DNA from 2 places in the Paraliobacillus sediminis genome. Region 2 is predicted to be linked to the other one. Evidence: riboswitches for the same ligand, from Rfam matches in the RefSeq annotation. Region 2 holds a riboswitch; the other holds the start of a gene.

Region 1 (11,599 bases), 750 kb from region 2:
ACACTGCTTTATTTTCTAGAATGCCTCGTTCTCTCGTTATAACTAAAATGATTCCAAGTGGGATACCAATTAAAATTGAAATAAAGAAAGCGACAATAATCATGTATAATGTTTCGTTTAATGAACCGAATAGTTCTGGCCAAAACCATGCCCAATCAAACTGCATCTGATACCACCTCCTTGATCGTTACCTGCTTCCTTTTGATATAGTTAACCACGTTTTTAATCTCATTTGGCTCACCATTGAATTCGACAATAATATTACCAAAAGGCTGTTGCTGGATCTCTGTAATTGTTCCATAGATAACATTAATATCTACCGGGAATTTCTTGGCAACATCAGAGAGAAGTGGATCATTAGCAGACTCTCCTTTGTAAAGAATTCTGTAGACAGAATGGGACGCATCTTTTTCAAGTACTTTTTTCAATGTTGCTTCAGGTAGTGCATCATTTAACACTGTTCGAACAAAGCTCCTTGCAATTGATGTTTGCGGTTCTGTAAACAAGTTGATTGTCGTATCCTGTTCGACAATCATGCCACCATCTAGGACCGCGACTCGATCACAAATATCTCTAATTACATTCATCTCGTGTGTAATTAGTAAAATCGTAATACCTAGCTCATCACGGACCTGCTTTAACACTTCCAATACCGCATTTGTTGTATCTGGATCAAGCGCAGAAGTAGCCTCATCACATAACAAGACATGTGGATCTGTAGCAAGTGCTCTTGCAATACCAACTCTTTGCTTTTGTCCGCCAGAAAGCTGCTCAGGATAATGATCCACCTTGTCCCCTAAACCAACAAAAGAAAGAAGTTGCAGTACCTTTTCTTCGATTTTATCTTTTGAATACCCTTCTAAAATAAGTGGCATTGCCACATTTCCAAAAGCGGTTTTCGAATGTAGGAGATTAAACTGTTGAAATATCATCCCTATTTTCTTTCGTTCAGCTCTTAACTGCTTTGCGTCTAGTTTTGTTAAATCTTTTCCGTTCACAAAAACTTTACCGGAGGTCGGCTTTTCTAATAAATTCACACAACGAATTAAGGAACTTTTACCTGCGCCGCTGTAGCCAACTACACCGAAGATTTCTCCCTTTTTCACTTCAAGGTTAATCTCCTTTAAAGCCTCAACTGGGTTATTGCCACCCTCGCCATAAACCTTCCGAATTCCTTCCAGCACTAACATGAATCTCTACTCCTTTTGCACGCTCAAAGACGCTTCTGGTCAAGTTATTTTCATTCTATTTTTAACTCTGTAGACAAAAAAGAACCTAATTCTATCGAAAGAGGTTCTTGTATCTAAAAAACCTTATCTTCCAGAATAATCTCCTGTAGGATGTAGCACCTTTCTCTAAAGAAGGTTGCTGGATGTCATCGGGCCTTGTCCCTCCATCTCTCTTGATAAGCAATATTTAATTAGTAAATCCATTAGTTTAATCAATAATAACTACTGTTCACATAATTGTCAACAAAATGCGACAAAGCTTTCAGAATACAAAGTTTATAAAGTCTATGATTCAGAAAATCTTTTTATCGAAAATGGACTAATATCTAATGCTGACTCCTTATTCCCCGTCAATAATTGACTTAGAATTTCTCCGATCACACTACTAAATTTAAATCCATGTCCAGAGAAACCACAGGCAATCACCACATGGTCATGATTTGGATGCCGATCAATTATAAAATCTGAATCTGGTGTGTTCGTGTATGTGCATGCTTTTCCCATTTTGTGTTGGCCAAGTTTAGGCATACAACTTTTAGCAAAACTACTAACATCTTGTTCATCTTGTTCCTGTGTACCAAATGGATCAATGGCTTTGTCCATATCTCGTGGAATCCCTCCATCATGTCGGCCAATTTTAACTCCTGTCTGCGCTATGCTTGGAAATCCATAATAGGTTTCATTAGGTAACTCAAAAGAAAAGGCCGGAAACATATTAGAATGATACATACTTTCCTCTGTTTGAAACCAAGAAAACGTATTTCTTTGCTCTTCTAATGGTAGATCCAAACCGATTAGTGGAAGTAGCTTTCTTGTACCAGCACCTGGAGCCAAGATTAGCGATTCTGCGGTAAAAGTTTCTTCTGCTGTTTTCACCTCTACACTATTTCCAAAAATAGAGATAGCCGTTACAGGCGCGTTGACCTTAAGTACAGCACCATGCGCTTCCGCTTGGTTCCTAAAAGTTCTAATACAATTTTCGCTCATTAATACACCTGAATCTACTTCATAACAACCCATATAACCTTCAGGCACGTCAAAACCAGGCCACCTTTGATTAATTTCCTCAGCAGTTAAATGTTCTACATTAAGTGAGTAGTTTTCCGCACTATTAATTACGTTTTTCATAAATGGAGAATCAGGTTTTGCAATATTAATAACACCCGTTGGAATAAAAATTTGCTCGTCTGCCTGTTCTTGAAGATCATTCCATAGTTCCTGCGCACGTAATGCCATTTCCACATAGCTTTCCCCTTCGCCATAGGCATGCCGTATGATTCTAGTATCCCCGTGATGCGATCCATCTGCATGAGGGGGGTTATGAGAATCAATTAATAACACACGTTTCCCTTGTTTTGCTAAGTAATAGCCTGCAGCCATTCCCATCGAGCCTGCACCTACGATTATAACCTCATAATCCATATTATTTGACCTCCTTCAATGTTATCCCTCTATGTCATAATAATTTCAATAACTAGAATCATACCTCCATCTGAAACAAAATTCAATAGATGCAGGGGAACGGTTCTTTTCTTCCTTTTGGGAGTATCCTACCCAAACTTATTATAGTTGACTGCCCGTTATAAAAGATTTAGGAAGGCACTTTTTCTTATTAAAACCGCTGGCGCATAATGGAATTGATTCTAATACAAAAAAATGAGCAACATTGCCCGATACACTGGCCTTGTTGCTCTTAACTAAATATGTCTCAAAACCCTGGAATTAAAGACGGCATTTCATCTTATAAACTATCACCATTTGTTGCAATTACTTCTTTATACCAATTAAATGATTTTTTTCGCTTTCTTTCTAATGTACCATTACCGTAATCGTCTTGATCTACATAGATAAAACCATAACGTTTAGACATTTCTGACGTACTTGCAGCAATTAGATCGATACAACCCCAGCTTGTATAACCAATCACGTCAACACCTTCTTTTATCGCTATCCCCATCTGTTCAATATGGGCACGCAAATACTCTATCCGATAATCGTCATTAATAGAGCCATCTTCTTCTACTTTATCATAAGCTCCTAGTCCATTCTCAACAATAAATAATGGTACTTGATAACGGTCATATAGCTTTTTCAATGTAAGACGTAAACCTTTAGGATCAATTTGCCATCCCCAATCCGATGCTTCTAAGTAAGGATTTTTAACGCCACTAAAGAAGTTCCCCTTTTCTTTCTCTTTATCTGGTGCTCCGCTTGCAACCATTGTCATATAGTAGCTAAAGGATAAAAAGTCTACCGTATGCTGTAATAGTATTTCTTCGTCTCCTGGATGCATTTCAATAGTGATATTATTTTCCTCAAAATAGTTCAACATAAAACTCGGATAATAACCACGTACTTGAACATCCGTAAAGAATAGATTTTTTTGATCTTCTTCTAATGCCGCTAAAACATCATCTGGATTACACGTTTCTGGATATACCTCCATACGCGCCAACATACAGCCAATCATTGCATCAGGAATAATTTCGTGACATGCCTTTACAGCTCGTGCACTAGCCACAAATTGGTGATGTAACGCTTGATAAACAGCTTGGTCCTTATTCTCAACACGATCAACCAATATTCCGCTTCCAATGTAAGGAGAAAAAGTTGATACATTAATTTCGTTAAATGTTAACCAATATTTAACTTTATCTTTATACCGTTTAAATAACGTTTCAGAATAATGAACAAAGAAATCAACTAGACTTCGATCTGCCCAACCATTATATTTTTGCACTAAATAAAGTGGCATTTCGTAATGAGATATTGTCACTAACGGCTCAATATTGTATTTTAATAATTCATCAAACACTTTATCGTAGAATGCTAAACCTTCTTCATTAGGTTCTGTTTCATCACCATTTGGAAAAATACGAGGCCAAGAAATCGATAGGCGGAAAGTCTTAAAGCCCATTTCTGCATACAAAGCAATGTCTTCTTTATAGCGATGGTAAAAATCATTCCCACGGCGTTTGGGAAAGTTATCTCCTCTTTTTCCTTCTAACAACTCTTGTAATTCCTTTTCACTTGTAACATCCATCTCGATACTATTCCCACGTTCCTCTTTAGGAATAAATGAAACCATATCAAAAATTGATAGACCTTTACCACCTTCGTTATATGCACCTTCTATTTGGTTAGCAGCTGTTGCTCCACCCCATAAAAAACCTTCTGGAAAACGCGTTTTTTTCATATAAGTAACCTCCACATTTATTATCTAGAATAGTATTTCGTTATTTTTTCATCTGTCATTTCTTCACTAGGTGAGACTACAATCAGCATAAGCTGATTAGCAAGAAAAGTATATATAACGTATTGATCTTGTTTGTTTTAACATAGGTAGTCACTTGTGTCATATGTGTAACGCCCTGTTTTATCAGACGGTTTATGCTATAATAAATGCAACTATCAAACAGACTGAAGGTGAAGATAATAGTGATATTTACAAGTGAGATCATTGGATCTTTCAATGAATTAGAAACTTCTATATACAACTATATTAGTAAAAACAAAGATAAGGTTCCCTATATGCGCATTCGTGAATTAGCAGCTGAAACCCATGTTTCAACAGCAACAATCTTACGTTTCTGTCGAAAATTAAATTGTGACGGTTACTCTGAATTTAAAACAAAGTTAAAAATGGAATTAGATAAGAGTGAGAAGCCTACAATTAAAAGCTCCCAACATGCACTGGTTGAATTTTTTGAAAGAACATTAAACGGGGAAAGTGACGAAAGAATTACAAAGGTCGCAACGCTTGTAGCAAAGTCAGATAATGTTATTTTTATCGGGAATGGTAGCTCTGGTATTCTTGCTGAATATGGGGCGAGGTATTTTTCTGGTTTAGGATCCTTTTCCACTTATATTAGAGATTTTTCCTATCCAATCCACTCTAAACTAAGGTATAACAGTGTAGCAATTGGCTTATCTGTCTCAGGAGAAAACGCCTTTACCATTTCTCAATTAAATCAGCTTAAACAAGAAGGTAGTAAAATTATTAGCATCACAAATAATAAGCTTTCCACCATAGCAAAAATTTCAGATATAAATATCCCTTATTATATGTCTGAAGAATTCTATCAACAAACCAATATTACAACGCAAGTCCCTGTGATGTATATCTTAGAATCTATCGCTCGTGAAATACATAACCTATAAATAGCAGAAACCTTAGTCCTAGATTCATTTAGGACTAAGGTTTCTTATTATTCAAAACTGAAATTCTAATTTAAATCAGGCCATCCCTAATCCTGTTACAGGCGAATAGAAAACTAGTTATATACCTTGTCCTTTGCGCTTAAGCCAAGCGCCTGCTCTATCGATCTTTCTATTTCTTTATAAATGTCTGGATTTTCTGATAGTGCTATACCATAAGACGGTATCATTTCTTTTATTTTCGGCTCCCACTCATCGAGATATTCTGGGAAACATCTTGCTATTACCTCAAGCATAACGTGAACTGCGGTAGATGCGCCAGGTGACGCCCCTAATAATGCAGCTATCGAGCCGTCAGAACTAGTAACGACCTCCGTTCCAAATTGAAGCGTTCCTTTGCCACCAGCCTCCGTATCTTTAATTACTTGCACACGTTGACCTGCTACCACGATATCCCAATCTTCCGTTTTTGCATTTGGGATAAACACGCGTAATTCTTCCATCCGCTTTTGATTTGATAGAACAACCTGCTGGATCAAGTATTTTGATAATGGAAGCTCTTTTACCCCTGCTGCCAACATTGTTAGTAGATTATCTACTTTCACGGAAGTTAACAAGTCTATGTATGAACCTGTCTTTAGAAACTTTGGTGAGAATCCGGCAAATGGGCCATATAACAATGTTTTTTTGTTATCGATAAATCGAGTATCAAGATGCGGAACAGACATTGGTGGAGAACCAACCTTAGCTTTACCATATACTTTCGCATGATGTTGCGCTACAATATCCGGGTTATTACACACCATAAATAGGCCACTTATCGGAAATCCACCAATTTTTTTTGATTGAGGAATACCGGTTTTCTGTAATAAATGCAGACTTCCTCCTCCTCCACCAATAAACACGAATTTAGCAGTATGGTATTCCGTTTTATTGTTGGCAATGTCATACACTTTCACTTCCCACAAGCCGTTGTACTTTCGTTTAATATCCTTAACGCTATGCTTATAGTTCACTTTAATATTTTCACTCTGTAAGTGGTCAAATAATAAGCGTGACAAAGCACCAAAATTAACATCCGTTCCCGAATCGATCTTTGTTGCTGCTATTGGTTCGTTTGATGTGCGCCCCTCCATAATTAGCGGCATCCAATCCTTCATTTTTTCAGGTTGATCCGTAAATTCCATCCCTTGAAATAGTGGATTATTTGATAGTGCCTTAAAACGATTTCTTAAAAACGTTACATTTCTTTCGCCTTCTACTAAACTCATATGAGGTAATGGCATAATGAAATCTTGAGGATTACGAATAATATTTTTATTTACGAGATAAGACCAAAACTGTCTGGAAAGCTGAAACTGTTCATTAATTTCAATAGCTTTGCTAGTGTCAATTGAACCATCCGGCTTTTCCGTTGTATAGTTAAGTTCACACAATGCAGAATGGCCGGTACCCGCATTATTCCATTCGTTAGAGCTCTCTTCTCCAGCATTTGCTAGTTTCTCAAATGCTTTGATTTCCCAATCTGGTGCTAATTCCTTCAATAATGACCCCAAAGTCGCACTCATGACTCCGGCACCAATTAAGATAACGTCTGTTGGTTTTGATAGGTTATTCATTATAGCGTTCCTTTCCCCAAATAATCGCCAAAAAAGACAGAAGTGTTCCACCTAATATTCAGGTGTAATTATAGTCAAACAAAACTTAGAAACGTATCTTTTCTGTGTCAATTACAACTCTATTTTGTAGAGTTTGTTGATGGATTCATCTATCTGCTCTTATCTACTAATTATAAACTACTTGATGCAATTTAAAAACAGACTCTTTCACAAAGTGAGACAGATCAACTACAGTGATTAATACTCTTGCTTTTCTCCATAAAAAAAGAGAAGCGCCTAAACGCTCCCCCAAATACTTTCTATCAATTTTTAAATAAATCTAGTAACCGGTCCCAGAAGCCTTTTGGTTCTTCCTCTTCTTGCTCTTCATTAGATTCCTGTTCTTGCTTTTCAATACTTTCTGTTTTAATCACAAATTGTACGGAGTTTATTTTTTCGTTTTCGGCAGAGACAAACGATACAGCATCAAGATCAGATTTATCATAATCATCAATCATCTGGTTGATTTCCTCCTGCATCTCATCAGGCATATCTTTCGTAGATTGATACAATGTATCTGTACCATCGTCAAGCTCCTCTACTCCAGATTCTAATTCACTAGTACCTCCTGATAATTCCACAATCCCAGTATGAACATCTTGGTACGAACTTGATAATTGTCCAACACCATCTGTATAGCTTACGAGTCCGGCATGAAACGTTTTATAATTGGCAGACAAGGTTGCCAATCCTGCTTGTAACTCTCCGATAGAGTCTGCCATATTCATACCTTCTAGCGACGTTGTAATTTCAGCAGCTATTCTTTCCATTGTGTTTGCTATTTCTGTAACTGATCCACTCACTTCATTAAGTGTTGGATCCACTGCAGCAAAAGCTTCCTTTACAGCGGAATACGTTCCTTTTGCATTACGAGTTGCCTGATACGTTTCAAGCAACTTTTTAACCACTTCACTATTCGCATCGCTCGCATTTAAGTCTGCAATCTCTTCATCTGTTAGCTTATAATCAGGAATTGCCAGCATCGCTTCATCTAATGAGCTATAAGCAACAGTGTAGTTCTCGTTTAGTTTCGTTAAGCCATCCGACGTTTGATGCAAGCCTTCTGCTAATTGCGAAAGCCCATTTGGTAGCTCTTTTAATCCGCTTAAGTCCATTTCACTCGAGCCATTACGAAGCGAATTACTCATCTGCGTTAAACCTTCGTTAATTGCTATGGAACCATCAATAAGTCCATCAGATGCTCCGTTGACGTCAGTTATGCCCTCTAGATATTGACCAGATCCATCACGCAAACTTGCTACACCACTATTTAAATCAGAAACGCCGGTATTTAGTTCCCCAACTCCATTGCTAATGTCTCTAATCGCTTTCGTTAATGTATCCATTTCACCCGTCATCTCATCCATATCTGGTGCATCAATTGACATTGATTGTGGAACAGCTGCAATTTCCATACCCTGTAATTCGAAATCAACTACATCCGCTTTGACAGTAAGTTCTCCTGCTTGTTCGGGCATAACGGTAAACGTTACTTGCTTGTTTTTACCCGCATTTGCAACCACTCCACCTTCCGTTACAATATTGTCATAAATTTCTGGTTCGAGGTTAAGTGAAATTTGTAATAAATAGTTTTCAAAAAATACAGGATCAACATTCTCATTGGCAGACGTTTCTATTTTTATTTCTACTTTTCCGTCTTGTCCTGCAAGTTCCGCTGCCTCTGTTTCTTTACCATCTAATAAATAAGTAATTGTAATATCCCACGGTAATTCTGCGTTTTCTAGGTTACCTTGATAATAAAATTTATCCTCTGGTGCAGTAAACGCGACTGTATTATCTTCTGTTTGTTCCAATTCCGATAGATTGGTTAGATTTTTAAGATTAGAATACAATCCGTTATCGACAATTTTTCCTTCTTTAATCACATCAAAAATGTTTACAACATAGACTTCTTGCCGTTCACCAGTAGGACTTAGTGTTGCATACACAACTTCATCCTTTGAAGCATATTCTCCGGTTGCATCTTCTGCCGCTTCCACATGCTTGCTCAAATTAGCAGTTACTAGAAATGACGGCACGACAAGGATTATAGCCATTAAAACATAAAGTATCCGTTTGTTTCTCATCATCATTCCCCTTTAATCATTCTCTTCTTATTTCTTGAAAAAATTTGCTCTCCAAGTTGTTTTATCAATAACTTTATCAAACACTAACAGCATAGCAGGAAGGAATAAAAGAACCATAATGAACGCTAATAACGCTCCCCGTCCAAGTAATAACCCAATTGATCCTACAATCGGATTGCTTGACGTGATCCATAAAATAAAACCAACACTTGATAAAATCGAAGCTGAAATCGCAATTGAGAAAATTTTCTCGTCGATTGTTTTCTTAATCGCCTCAAGCGCAGGCATTTCCTTGCGATTTTCTTTATATGCTTCCATCAGTAGGATCGCATAATCAACTGTCGCAGCAAGCTGAACGGTGCTGACAATTAGATATCCGACATAAACAAGTGGTGTATCTGTAAAGTAAGGGACAGACAAATTAATCCAAACAGCTGATTGAATCGTAAGTAGCAGTACCAGCGGAACTGAAATTGATTTAAATGTAACCAATAGAACGATTGCAATTGCAATTATAGTCAGTAAGTTGACAAGTTTGTTGTCGTCTTGGACAACGTTTCTCATATCGTATAAGGTCACACTCTCTCCAAGGGAGTAAGCATCATCACCATAGTAGGTAGCAGCTGTGTCTTGAACAGATTCAACTAGTGAAAAAGCGGCTTCACCTTCAGGTCCTGCGTCAGTATGAAGAATAATTCGACTGTAGTTTTCTGAATAAAATTGCTCTGTTATCGATTCGTCCAGATACTCTGGAGGAATTGCTGCGCTAACTGTATTAACATAAGACAGAACACTTGTCACAGCCCCGAAATTTTCTAAATCTTGAACTAACGCATCTTCTTTAGCAACATCCCCCTCTGGGACTAGTAACACCATCGAGGTATATTTTCCAAAGATCTCTTCTACTTCGATTTTGTCACTACCAGCACGCGTTTGTTCTGGTTGATCTCCAGCCCCGTAAGTAAACGTTGTATGGGTTTGCGCTAAAAACGCTGGAACGATAAGTAGGAACACGAGTAACAACACAGGTATTCTTACTTTAACAACACGATTGCCAATTTTCTTCATACTTGGAAGCAATGGTTTGTGTTGCGTTTTATCAATCCATTTATAAAACATAACCGTTAGCGCTGGCAAGAATATCATGACACTAAGAAAGCTTAAAACAATACCTTTCACAAGATTCAATCCTAAGTCAGAACCAATCTGAAAGTTCATAAAGGTAAGTGCCATAAAGCCAAAAAAGGTCGTCGCTGCACTAGCTGTGATGGCAGGAAAAGATTTCTTAATTGCAAGCCGCATCGCTTCGGTGGGATCGTCTACTTTCTTCCGATAATCTGAAAAACTATGCAATAAAAAGATCGCATAATCGAGCGAAACCGCAAGTTGCAGAATAGGTGCAACGGATTGCGTAATGAACGATACTTCACCAAAAAATATGTTTGTTCCTAAGTTGATTAGAACCGAAACTCCAATAGCTGTAAGGAAGAAAAGTGGTTCCAGCCAAGAAGTTGTTGAAACAACCAAAATCAATATAATAATTGGTACTAACAACGCCGCAGCATAAAGCGATTCAGATCCAGCCATTTCTTGTGATATCGCAGTATCGAGTGCTGCTCCCGCCATTGCATTCTCTTCACCAATCAATTCATAGATATTATTCGTTATCGCTACTTCATCCCCATCTCGAATACTGAAAGAAAAAATAGCTTTATCATCTATATAATAAGCTTCTACCGTTTCCCTATCAGCAAGTTCTAGCGGGGTTTTTATATCAATCGCATCATCTAACCATGTTACATCTTCTACACCATCAATCGCACCAAGCTGTTCTTTAACTTGAAGTGCTTCTTGAACCGTAACATCGTTAATCATGACTCTCGTATCCGGAACTGCGCCATCGAATTCTTGCTCCATAATTTCCATTGCCTCTGTAGAAGGGGCATCATCAGGCAGATAATCTACCATATTGTAATTAACAGACACAAATGACTGTGAGATTGCAGAAATGGCGGCAATCACCATAAAGGCAATAACTACTATTTTATTATGTTTAATTATTCGTGCTGCTATATCGATCGAGACCATTCCCTTCTTGCGTTCATATCTTCATACAATTATAATGACACCGTGTTGGATTATCAACAAACAGTTTATTATCATATGTTTTTTACACAACACAAATGCTTTTTTTGTTGAATAAGTAATAAAAAAGGAGTGTTTTTTTAATGAATTCTAAAATAGACAGACGAAAAAAGTATACGCGAATGGTTTTAAAGGAAAGCTTAATGAAATTATTAAAGCAAAAATCTATTTCCACTGTTACAGTCAAGGAAATATGTGCGCTGGCAGATATAAACAGATCCACATTTTACGCACACTACCTCGATCAATTCGACCTACTTAATCAAATAGAGGAAGAAATCATTGTCGACATGAATGATAAACTTATGGCCTATGATCACCA
Region 2 (11,599 bases):
GATTAAATTTTAATGTAAGTACTGCATTTGTTCCTAATTCGTCTGAAGCAGTAAGTTGTGTTAACAGGCTTTCTTTTACTATTAAATTATCTCCATCTAGTTGGTAATCCTGGCCAGGTGTAAGTTCTGCATCATTCAATTGGAGGGAAGAGAACGTATTACCATTTAAATTTAATGGTAGTGATTCGTCTTCAAGCGTGTCTAATCTGTTTAAATAGATAAAGTCGCTTTCTGCTGTAGATGAGCGCGTATTCCAACTAGCCTCCATCATATCAAAAAGTTGTTGATCAGCCCATTCAAGAGACGTCCTTCCTAAATGTTGTCCATTATCCCATAGCATATGTGTAAAGTCTTTTTCTTGCGCATAGTGCATCATATACTCAAAGAACTTTAACTTTTCGCCTTGTTGAATGACACCTGTATGTGTGTCAAAACCTAATAAACCAAATTCACCAATGATGACTGGTATACCATTAGCGCTAAAAGTGTTGTGCACGCGATCAAAGGTGTTTATAATATCGTTTTTTGTATCTTGTTCAAATCTTGTATACCCAGCGATATTGACACTGAAAGGCCAAAATCCATAATAGTGAACCGTAGAAATTATATACGGATCATCCAATGCAACAATTGACTGATACAACCCATCCAGTTTTTCTTGTTCTGAACCCGTATCCAAAGTAGGTAATACGAGTGGACGAATCGCATTATTTCCACCTGATTCTCTTACAATAGAATAGAAGGATGTGTTTAATTCATTTAAATAATTCTGACTCTCTGTTGCGGATGCTGCGAAACGTGGTTCATTAATACTTTCGTACATGAGATCAGTAGAATAGTCTTTAAAATGATTGGAAAGTTGTGTCCAAATTGCATTATAACGTGCTAAAGATGCGTCATGATTTTCACTCATGCCAGACTCTAACCAAACCCATGAGTCATGATGAATATTTATCATGACTTTTATATCAGCGTCTAGGGACCAATTTACCGTATTTGTTATACGTTCTAAAAAGGCGGGATCAATTTGGTAATCAGGTCCAACCCCCATGCGTTGATCAAAAGTTATAGGAATTCGAATACTTTTGTAACCTTCCGCAGCAATCGTATCAATTAATTCTTTAGTCACAGAGGGGTTACCCCACGCGGTTTCATCTAGGCCAACAGCGTCAAATGAGTTTCCTAAGTTCCAGCCAGGTTGCATTTCTTTAACGTAAGATTGAATATCGACTTCTTCACTCTCAGCCGCAAAACTAACCGAGGGGACAAAGAAAATAAGGAAAAGAACTGATATAAATAAAACACTTGCGTAATTTTTCAAAATAAATAAATCCTCCCTTTACTAAATAGAATAGCTACCACTTTAGGTGAAACGACGCTTGTTGCACCTCCTCCGTTATAAGTAATTTCACATTGAAAACGTTTTCAATATAAAACTACCATACGAATTGTAAAGTAAATACCACAAAATAAGGATATAAATACATGTGAAAATTCTAGATTTTACTTTATTGACTAGTATGTGACCGAGTATATAGCGGATTTGTTTAACGTTCTGTCATTCTACTAAATCTTCCGACTCTATTTCTGCGATCCATTGTTTTATTTTAGACGTAAGAATGGGAATATCCTCTGATAGGCTTAACGAAATCGAAAGTGATGCACACAATGGTTGTAGAGCTCTTTCCAACTGTGCGGTTTCTACCTTTATTTCACTAGGTATACATGCTATATCGTTAATCATATCTAGTAGAGCAGCTTGTACTTGTTTTGAAAAATGGGTCGGTTCTATGCTTTGCTTGAGGATAAATTCTTCCTGATTGAGAGTTGCTCCAATAATGATATGAGGATAATAAGGTTGATGATTATCTGTATGCAACAGGATATTTGGCAGGATAATGCAGCCAATTTCCACCGAATAGTATAGCTGTTTAAAGTTATGTTTGATACGCTGTAGCGTAATTTCGGGGACAAGTAATTTCTCTTTTTTGTGATGGTTATTTTCTCGGAACTTTTTTACTATGTTTAGATGACTATCGTAATAGTTACCATCCGAATCTACCTTTCTAGCAAACCATTTATCTGCCGTGATTGGGATCAGAGTAGGCGAATCTATTGCACGCGTGATCGTATCAATTAATTGTGGAAGAACTTGTTGTATGATTTTGAATTCTTCTTTATCAATAATGCCATAAGCATGTCCAGGCCTAACACTTTCGATTACAGGCCAATCTACTTGATTAGGATAAATAGATTGTAAATGATGAACAGCTTGTTGATAAAAGTGAGGGATCTGATTTTTTTCAGAAAAGTGAATTTCAATTACACGTTGATCTAAATGAGGCTCTTGTCCATTTGAAGATTGAGAAAGGACGGTTAATAGTGTGTTAAGTCCTTCTGCTCCAGGATAACAAGCAAAGTCAACTAAACCAGCGTCAGTTCCAATCATTGAAAAATAGCTATAATTGTTTATCTGTGGTGTCCAAATCGCAATGAATTGCTTGATCTTTAAAATGCGCCAGGGCTCTAACTGATGATACAACTTAAGAAGCGGGAATAGTTGGTTATAATCTGCTACAGTTATTTCTGTATCTTGCACCAGTGCTGGTTGTTGAAAAGGACTGAGTTTGCTATTTATAGCAGGGGTGATTTTTTGCTTTGAATGTGCTGAAGTTGGGTCCTTTTTAAGGTTTATTACATGATGGCAAATTGGATAGCGTTTTGTTTGATCAACTAATAGAATATTATTTAAGTCAATGATTAGACGATGATATTCATCTGTTAAATAGACGTAACTAAAAGCAGTAATACCTTCTTTATATAAATCCATTAAACTAGTGCTGATTTCGTCCCTATTGTTATTTAGTGATTCGTCTACCACTCGGCTATACGTATCAAGGATAATCGTTTCAAACCAATGCGCACGGATTTTTGAGGCTATTTGACCTTGAAAGATTTCATGAAGACTAGCAAATGTAGTGTGGGCATCTACTAAAACGTAAAAATAGCTATCCTCGACCTCAACTTTCTTTTGTACTTTAGAAATGATTAATTCATGTATCATCTAGACATCCCGCCTTTATTTGAAATATGTCTCTTTGTATACTACATTAGATATCGTTTTTGTCTATAATGTTTTGATTTCTGTCAAAATTGAGATGTAAAAAGCTTTCTAGAGGGGTTTTCTTCATGTTTGATCAAAAAACTTAGCCATTTGATCACAAACAGCCGAAGTTGATCACAACCTGATAAATTTGATCACAAACATCGACAGATGATCACAAACCTATCGCATTTGATCACAAAAAACGAACCTAATAAAAAAACCCACAAAATGATGCTTGCTTCTTTTTCAGAAATGAATTATTATATTTTTAACTCCGCAGACTTCTACAAGATGAACCTACTAAGTTACCTCGAGGTGATAGCAATGCTCCATAAAAAACACACAATTCCTTCTCGCCTTTTACTTGATCAAGCGCTAATGAGACGCATCAACTATGATCATCCGGCATATCCGACCATTAGTAGAAATCATAATTGGCAAATCGCAGGATATAAAGGCGAGTTAGGAATAGAATTCTATTTGAGACATCTCCCACAAGAAAACCTACATATTTTTCATAATCTACGCCTTCCAAATGATAGTGACTTTTTTGAAATGGACACTTTATTACTCACGCCTTATTTCGCTCTTATTATTGAGATAAAAAATATCGCTGGAACACTGTATTTCGATACTATTTCTAATCAATTGATTCGCGACCAAAACGGAAAAGAAACAGGATTTCCTTCACCTATCCTTCAAGTGGAAGAACATAAGGGCAATTTTGAAAAATGGCTCTTCAATCAATTCAAAATTGATTCCTTTCCGATTCATTATCTAGTTGCAATAAGTGAACAAGAAACGATCATAGATGTGATTGAAGGTAGTGATAGGGAAGGTGTTTTTCAAAAGGTTATGCATTTTCCTTCTATAAAAAAACGGTATCTAACTTTACTACAACAGCACCCTCGCAAGAATGTAAAAGTCCAGACTCTGCATAAAATCATCCCAACTTTACTACATCAACACAAACCATTTCACCCTGCCTTTCCATCACTTTATTCACTAAAACCAACTGATATTTTATCAGGTGTATACTGTAACGCATGTAAGCAACTAACGATGAAACGGATGCATGGGAAATGGCTTTGTTATTCCTGTGGGCAAACTTCTCTTGATGCACACATAGAAGCTATTGATGATTTTCTATTATTAGTTGATCGAAAAATAACTACTAGGCAATGTATGGCGTTTATTCAAATTGATAATCGTCATCTAGCGAATAGACTATTAATAAACAGTTCTCTCATTTCGGTAGGGAAGAAAAAAGGTAGATATTTTGTAAAAGAACCCGAATGCTCACAAATCAACCTAAAATGATCAGATAAAATAGAAGTTGCTCACATCCTGATAAATATGCTCACAAATCTTACCGATTTGATCATAAAAAAAGTTGCTCAGACAGCAATTTTGTTTTTTCTTGACAATTAAATCCTTGAAATTTGCTCCTTCAGCTTTTTAACTCGTGTTTTAATAGAAAATAAGTATAAAGAAATGCGATATCATCCTTTTTACGAATGGAAAATACTTTGCTATGCTATGTGAAATGTAACATCGTCGCAAAATACAAGAGAAAAGGGTGATGAGAATTGAGAGAAGAAACAAGTGATTTTCCACTAATAGATTCTAAAATTGATTGTACTTTTAAAAAGATTTTTGCTGGAAATCAAGCCGAAAAAAAGGTGGTTTTAATTGCCTTTTTAAATGCTCTTTTAGAAGAAAAGATAACAGCTATTGTCACTATAAATTTACCCGAAAATAAGCTATCAATCATGGATTTAAAAGTAAAAACAGCATGTGATGCATACATAGATGTTGAAATACATGTTCGCAATGTCGAGCATTATCGTAACCGTTCGTTGTATTATAAATCTACTTTAATTAGTGAGAAAATTGCGGAAGGCGAGACCTATTATAAATTAAAGAAATGTATCTCTATTAATGTATTAAACTTTAACTTGTTACAAGAAACTGAAGCTTATCATACAGTTTTTAAAGAAACGAGATCAATAGGAGACATAGAGATTCATTATTTAGAAATGCAAAAGTTACTCGGGCAAGAACCATTAACGCCATTAGCAGAATGGTTGTATTTCATTCGAGATGTGGATGTGGAAGAAAAGCAAAATGCACTAACCAAAATAAAGCAAAGAAATAAGATGATTAAATTGGCAGACGCTATTTTGCACAGCGAAAGCAATGAGCCGTATCGTCTTTCAAGTAACCAGCATCTGATGCGTAATGTTCAAAGTATAGCTAAGGAGGAGATTGCTATCAAAATGTCACTTGAAGGAATGGAACTTCCGCTTATTACAAAAATAACAGGATTAGACGAGGAACAAATTAGGCTAATAATTAGAAATTGATCACAAATTTGATTGAAATGATCACAAACAAAGCCATTTGATCATAAAATAAATAAGACGATCACAAACAATACAAATATGCTCACAACCCCCAAAACTTAATCAAAATCTAAAAAGTGAACGCAAATCTTCAAAAAAATCCCCATACGTGTATAATAAACCTAACATCAAATTTAAAAGGGTGAAAGCGTATGAATGAAGCAGAAAAATCAAAAATGTTAGTTGGTACAGAAGCAGCTAAATATGTAAAAGATGGTATGAAGGTTGGGTTAGGTTCTGGTTCTACTGCGTATTGGATGGTTAAAGCATTAGGCGAGCGTGTCCAACAAGGACTAGATATTATAGGTGTTCCTACTTCAGCACAAACAGAAAAGTGGGCGCAAGAATTTGGTGTTCCAACAACCGATCTATCAGAAGTTAGTGCGTTAGATATCACAATAGATGGAGCAGATGAGGTAGATCAAAATCTCCAACTAATCAAGGGTGGTGGAGGAGCGCTGTTACGTGAGAAAATGGTGGCCATTGCTGCTGACAAACTACTAATAATTGTTGATCAATCTAAAGTGGTTGACCATTTAGGAGAATATCCTCTACCAATTGAAGTTGTGCCATTTGGATGGAATCTTACAGCAAAGCGAATCGCTGCATTAGGATACGAACCAACTATTAGACTTAGTGGTGATACGCATTACATTACAGACAATGGAAACATTATTCTAGATTGTAAATTCGGAAAAATAACACAACCAGCAAAGTTACACGAACAATTAATACAACTAGTAGGAGTTGTGGAGACAGGATTATTTATCAATATGACAGATACAGTTATTGTTGGTAATCAGGGTGGGATAAACGTCTTAGAAAAGAAATAAGTAGAGATTATTTCTGACTACATTCCATTTAGAAGCCAATAAAAATAAATTGTCAGAATTAATGTGTAATTCCAGTTCTAGCTATTGACATTTTCCTTGAGTAGTAATATGATTTGTACAATGAAAAAACTAATTAAATAAAGTATTCTTATCAAGAGAGGTGGAGGGACTGGCCCTTTGATACTTCGGCAACGGGTCTGCATTAGATACTGTGCTACGTCCAGCAAGTGTATACACTTGGAAGATAAGAAGATGGGTAAATAATAGATGTATAAACCTCTCTTCTGAAATATCAGAAGAGAGGTTTTAATATGAAGGGAGGAGAATAGGATGAATAATCAGCTATTATATGAAAATTTCTCTGTCGACCCGTTTATAGATTTTAATCCTACTGATGATACTAAAGGTGCTGCTAGAATAGTAGAGTGGGCATATGAAACATATGGCGAATCCGTTGTATATGCTTGTAGCTTTGGTGCAGAAGGAATGGTGTTAATTGATTTAATTGCTAAAGTGAAAGAGGATGCTGAAATTGTATTTCTCGACACAGACCTTCACTTTCAAGAAACATATGACTTAATAAATGAGGTTAAAAGACGCTATCCAAAACTTAAAATCAATATGAAAAAGCCAGATTTAACAGTAGAGGAACAGGCAGAAAAACATGGTTCTGCATTATGGAAGAGACAGCCTGATCAATGTTGTTTTATTCGAAAAATTAAACCATTAGAAGAAGCACTTAGCGGTGCAACAGCTTGGCTTTCTGGTTTAAGAAGAGAGCAATCAGTAAGCAGGAGTAATACCAATTTTGTTAATAAAGATGACCGTTTTAAATCAATTAAGGTGTGCCCATTAATTTATTGGACTTGGGATGATGTTTGGGAATACATTGAAGCAAATGAATTAGCTTACAATAATTTACACGATCAAGGATATCCAAGTATCGGATGTATCCCGTGTACCTCTGCAGTTAGTGACAATGGAGATAGTCGTGCTGGAAGATGGCAAGGTTCAAATAAAACAGAATGTGGCTTACATGTAGCAAAGGAATAATTTTCAAAACCAGTCAAGGGATCAATTAAAGTTAGATTCTATTTTTTATCCCTTAATCCCGACTAAACTAATTAGAATACAAAGGTTAAGAATAAAGCCGTAAGATAATAAAAGGAAACTAGATCAATAGTTGCCTTCTTTTATAAATAGAATCGTATATATGAGTGGGGTGATATTTTTGGAATTTCAAACGACGAACAGTATTTTTAATCAAGAACAAGTAGAGCTACTAAATCGCCTTGTACCATCGTTAACAGAACAACAAAAGTATTGGTTAAGCGGTTATTTAGCAGTATCTCAGTCTGGATCAGTAGTACAACAACCTGGAGTAGAAGTAGCTTCTGTTGAAAAGAAACCAGTAGAGGTAACAGTACTTTATGGAACAGACACTGGTAATTCCCAGGGGTTAGCTGAAAATATGGGTGAACAGCTAGAGCAAGATAATTTTGTTGTTACGGTTTCTTCACTAGAAGATTTTAAACCGAAGAATCTAAAAACACTTAAAAATTTATTGATTGTGACGAGCACCGATGGAGAGGGAGATCCCCCAGATAATGCTATATCATTTTATGATTTTCTACATGGTCCTAAGGCTCCTAAACTAGAAGATCTACGTTTTTCCGTTCTCTCATTAGGAGATAGCTCTTATGAATTCTTTTGTCAAACCGGAATAGATTTTGATAAACGTTTAGAAGAATTAGGTGGAGAGCGTTTTTATCAGCGTATTGATTGTGATTTAGACTTTGAACAACCAGCTGAGGAATGGTTTTCAGGGGTATTAGCTATTTTGAAAGAGTCCCAGGGTGGAGAACAACAAGTAAGTGAAACTGGAAATACTCAAACAGATGCAGCGACTGATGGTCATGCATATTCGAAGAAAAATCCATTTACAACAGAAATATTAACGAATCTAAATATTAATGGACGTGGCTCAAATAAAGAGACGCATCATCTTGAGTTAGATTTAGAAGGTTCTAATTTACAATATGAACCTGGAGATAGTCTAGGTATTTATCCTGAAAATGATCCAGTATTGGTAGATCAATTAATTGAAAAAATGCAGTGGGATCCTAATGAACGCGTCTCTATCGAGAATGATGATCATGGTGATCGCCCGTTACGGGACGCTCTAATCTCAACGCTTGAAATTACAATTTTAACGAAACCATTGTTGGAGAAAATTGCAGTCTTTACTGGTAGTGAAGGATTAATTAAACTCGCTCAGTCCGATAATAGAGAAGTAATTAATGATTATCTTGAGGGAAGAGACCTGATTGATTTAGTAGATGATTTTGGTCCATGGGACGTTTCGGCAGTTGACTTTATTAAACTGCTTCGTAAAATACCAGCACGTCTTTACTCAATCGCAAGTAGCTTAAAGGCAAATCCTGATGAGGTTCATCTAACGCTTGGCACTGTTCGGTATCATGCACATGGTCGTGATCGAGTTGGTGTTTGTTCAGGGCAATGCGCTGATAGATTAGAAATTGGCGATAGTTTACCAGTTTTTGTTCAGAGTAATGAGAGATTTAGATTACCTGAGGAAACAGCTAAACCAATTATTATGATTGGAGCAGGGACTGGTGTTGCACCATATCGTGCTTTTCTTCAAGAACGTGAAGAGATTGAAGCTGATGGTAAGGCGTGGCTATTTTTTGGCGATCAACATTTCGTTTCAGATTTCCTCTATCAAATCGAGTGGCAAAAGTGGCTTAAAGATGGTGTGCTATCAAAAATGGATGTGGCCTTTTCTCGTGATACGGATCAAAAGGTATATGTACAGGATAGAATGTTGGAACAAAGTAAAGAACTTTATCAATGGATACAAGACGGGGCTCATGTCTATGTTTGTGGAGACGAGAAGCACATGGCCAAAGATGTGCAGGCTACATTGTTGTCTATTTTTGAAAAAGAAGGCGGCATGAACGCAGAACAAGCAGAGCTATTTTTAACAACAATGCGTAAAGAAAAACGATATCAGCGTGACGTATATTAATTTTGTAGCAAGGGGGATTCATGATGACAACAAATAAAACAAGAGTGCAAGATCAACCTCTAGATGAAATGGAACAAATTAAAGAAGACAGTAATTTCCTTCGTGGAACGCTCGTTGAAAGCTTTGCAGATCGTCTTACTGCGAGTATTCCTGATGCTCAAACTAAATTATTAAAATTTCACGGTAGCTATCAACAAGATGATCGTGATGTTCGTCTAGAAAGAAAACAACAAAAGCTAGAACCAGCATACTCCTTTATGGTCCGTGTACGTGCACCTGGTGGTGTCGCAACTTCGGAACAATGGTTGGCGATGGATGAGATTTCTCAACAGTATGGTAACGGTACGATGAAACTTACGACACGTCAAGCTTTTCAACTCCACGGTATTTTAAAGTGGAATATGAAAAAAAGTATGCAAGCAATGGACGCTGTATTAATGGATTCACTCGCAGCTTGTGGCGATGTGAACAGAAATGTAATGTGTACAGCTAATCCATATCAATCAGATATTCATGCAGAAGTATATGAATGGTCGAAAACATTAAGTGATTACCTTTCACCAAGAACAAAAGCGTATCATGAGATTTGGCTTGATGGAGAGAAACAAATTGATAGTCGTGATATAGATGAAGAACCGATGTATGGTAAACACTATTTACCTAGAAAGTTCAAAATAGGTATTGCTGTACCACCATCAAATGATGTCGATGTTTATTCCCAAGATCTAGGGTTCATCGCGATTATAGAAGATGATAAACTGCAAGGCTTTAATGTCTCTGTTGGTGGCGGAATGGGAATGACTCACGGAGATACTGCAACTTATCCACAATTAGGCCGTGTAATTGGTTTTATTCCAGTTGACAAAATAGTAGATGTGGCTGAAAAAGTTATTACGATTCAACGCGATTTTGGAAACCGTTCAAATCGTAAGAATGCTAGATTTAAGTATACGATTGATCACTATGGTCTTGACTGGTTTAAAACAGAGCTAGCAGAAAGACTTGGTTATGAACTTGGCGAGGCGCGTTCTTTCAGCTTCGATCATAATGGTGATCGTTATGGTTGGTTAAAAGGTGATGGTAAATGGCACTTAACATTATTTATCCAAAATGGACGAATTGCTGATTCAGAAGACTACAAACTGATGACTGGCTTGCGTGAAATTGCTAAGGTTCACACAGGTGATTTCCGTTTAACAGCAAACCAAAACGTTATTATTGGTTCTGTAACTGCAAAAGACAAACCTAAAATAAACAAATTGGTTAAAGAATATGGTTTAACAGATGGCAAACAAAACTCTGCCTTACGAAGAAACTCTATGGCTTGTACGTCATTTCCTACTTGTGGATTGGCTATGGCTGAAGCAGAACGTTACCTTCCGTCTCTTATTGACAAACTAGAGTTGGTCATTGATGAAGTTGGTCTTAGAGATGAGGAAATTATCATTCGAATGACAGGTTGTCCGAATGGCTGTGCAAGGTCCGCGCTTGGAGAAATTGGTTTTATTGGTAAAGGGCCTGGAAAATATAATATGTATTTAGGAGCAGGCTTCACGGGTGATCGTCTAAGTAAGATGTATAAAGAAAACATTGGCGAAAAAGAAATTTTAGACACGTTAAAACCAATGCTTCATTCTTATGCAAAAGATCGTAATGAAAAAGAACACTTTGGTGACTTCGTTATTCGTCAAGGCTATATTGAAGCAGTGGAGTCTGGTTTAGATTTTCATGCGTAATAATTGCTTCACTCAAAACATATTGGAGGTTTTTTTAGATGTCAATTGAAGCACATGGTGGCACATTAATTAATAGACAATTAACGGGCACCAAAAGAGAAAAAGCAGTAACGAATGCCACTGCTTTAAAAGATTTAACTGTAAATGCATGGGCTATATCTGATTTAGAATTAATTGGTATAGGTGGTTTTAGTCCACTTACTGGTTTTTTGGGACAAAAAGATTATCAGCGAGTTGTCAAAGAAACACGACTAACTGACGGAAGTGTTTGGAGTATACCAATCACATTAGCAGTTACGGAAGCGCAAGCAGAAACATATCAAATTGGTGAAGAAATTGCCTTAAAGGGCGAAGACGGTGTTATTTATGGCACGATCCAATTAGAAGAAAAGTACAGCTATGACAAAAAGCTTGAAGCAAAAAACGTGTATGGAACAACCGATGAAGCACATCCAGGTGTGAAAAAGTTG

The links. A riboswitch is a leader RNA that binds a small molecule or an ion and turns the genes downstream of it on or off. The one in region 2 is predicted to bind S-adenosylmethionine.
Region 1: it holds a riboswitch for S-adenosylmethionine, as region 2 does, so the genes downstream of both, D2K60_RS00835 (methionine ABC transporter ATP-binding protein) here and D2K60_RS04005 (phosphoadenylyl-sulfate reductase) in region 2, are expected to answer to the same signal.

Annotation. Positions count from the first base shown of each region.
Region 1 covers NZ_QJSI01000001.1:170,901-182,499, reverse strand. The annotation lists gene D2K60_RS00840 (methionine ABC transporter permease) at 1-166, opposite strand, end outside; gene D2K60_RS00835 (methionine ABC transporter ATP-binding protein) at 156-1,190, opposite strand; SAM riboswitch class I at 1,311-1,412, opposite strand; gene solA (N-methyl-L-tryptophan oxidase) at 1,515-2,651, opposite strand; gene D2K60_RS00825 (glycoside hydrolase family 1 protein) at 2,971-4,425, opposite strand; gene D2K60_RS00820 (MurR/RpiR family transcriptional regulator) at 4,671-5,390, shown strand; gene mqo (malate dehydrogenase (quinone)) at 5,504-7,006, opposite strand; gene D2K60_RS00810 (YhgE/Pip domain-containing protein) at 7,309-9,132, opposite strand; gene D2K60_RS00805 (efflux RND transporter permease subunit) at 9,160-11,220, opposite strand; gene D2K60_RS00800 (TetR/AcrR family transcriptional regulator) at 11,361-11,599, shown strand, end outside.
Region 2 covers NZ_QJSI01000001.1:925,137-936,735, forward strand. The annotation lists gene D2K60_RS03980 (cellulase family glycosylhydrolase) at 1-1,321, opposite strand, end outside; gene D2K60_RS03985 (DUF7309 domain-containing protein) at 1,559-3,064, opposite strand; gene D2K60_RS03990 (nuclease-related domain-containing protein) at 3,431-4,426, shown strand; gene D2K60_RS03995 (Rpn family recombination-promoting nuclease/putative transposase) at 4,696-5,472, shown strand; gene rpiA (ribose-5-phosphate isomerase RpiA) at 5,664-6,344, shown strand; SAM riboswitch class I at 6,490-6,595, shown strand; gene D2K60_RS04005 (phosphoadenylyl-sulfate reductase) at 6,675-7,397, shown strand; gene D2K60_RS04010 (assimilatory sulfite reductase (NADPH) flavoprotein subunit) at 7,576-9,393, shown strand; gene cysI (assimilatory sulfite reductase (NADPH) hemoprotein subunit) at 9,417-11,129, shown strand; gene sat (sulfate adenylyltransferase) at 11,168-11,599, shown strand, end outside.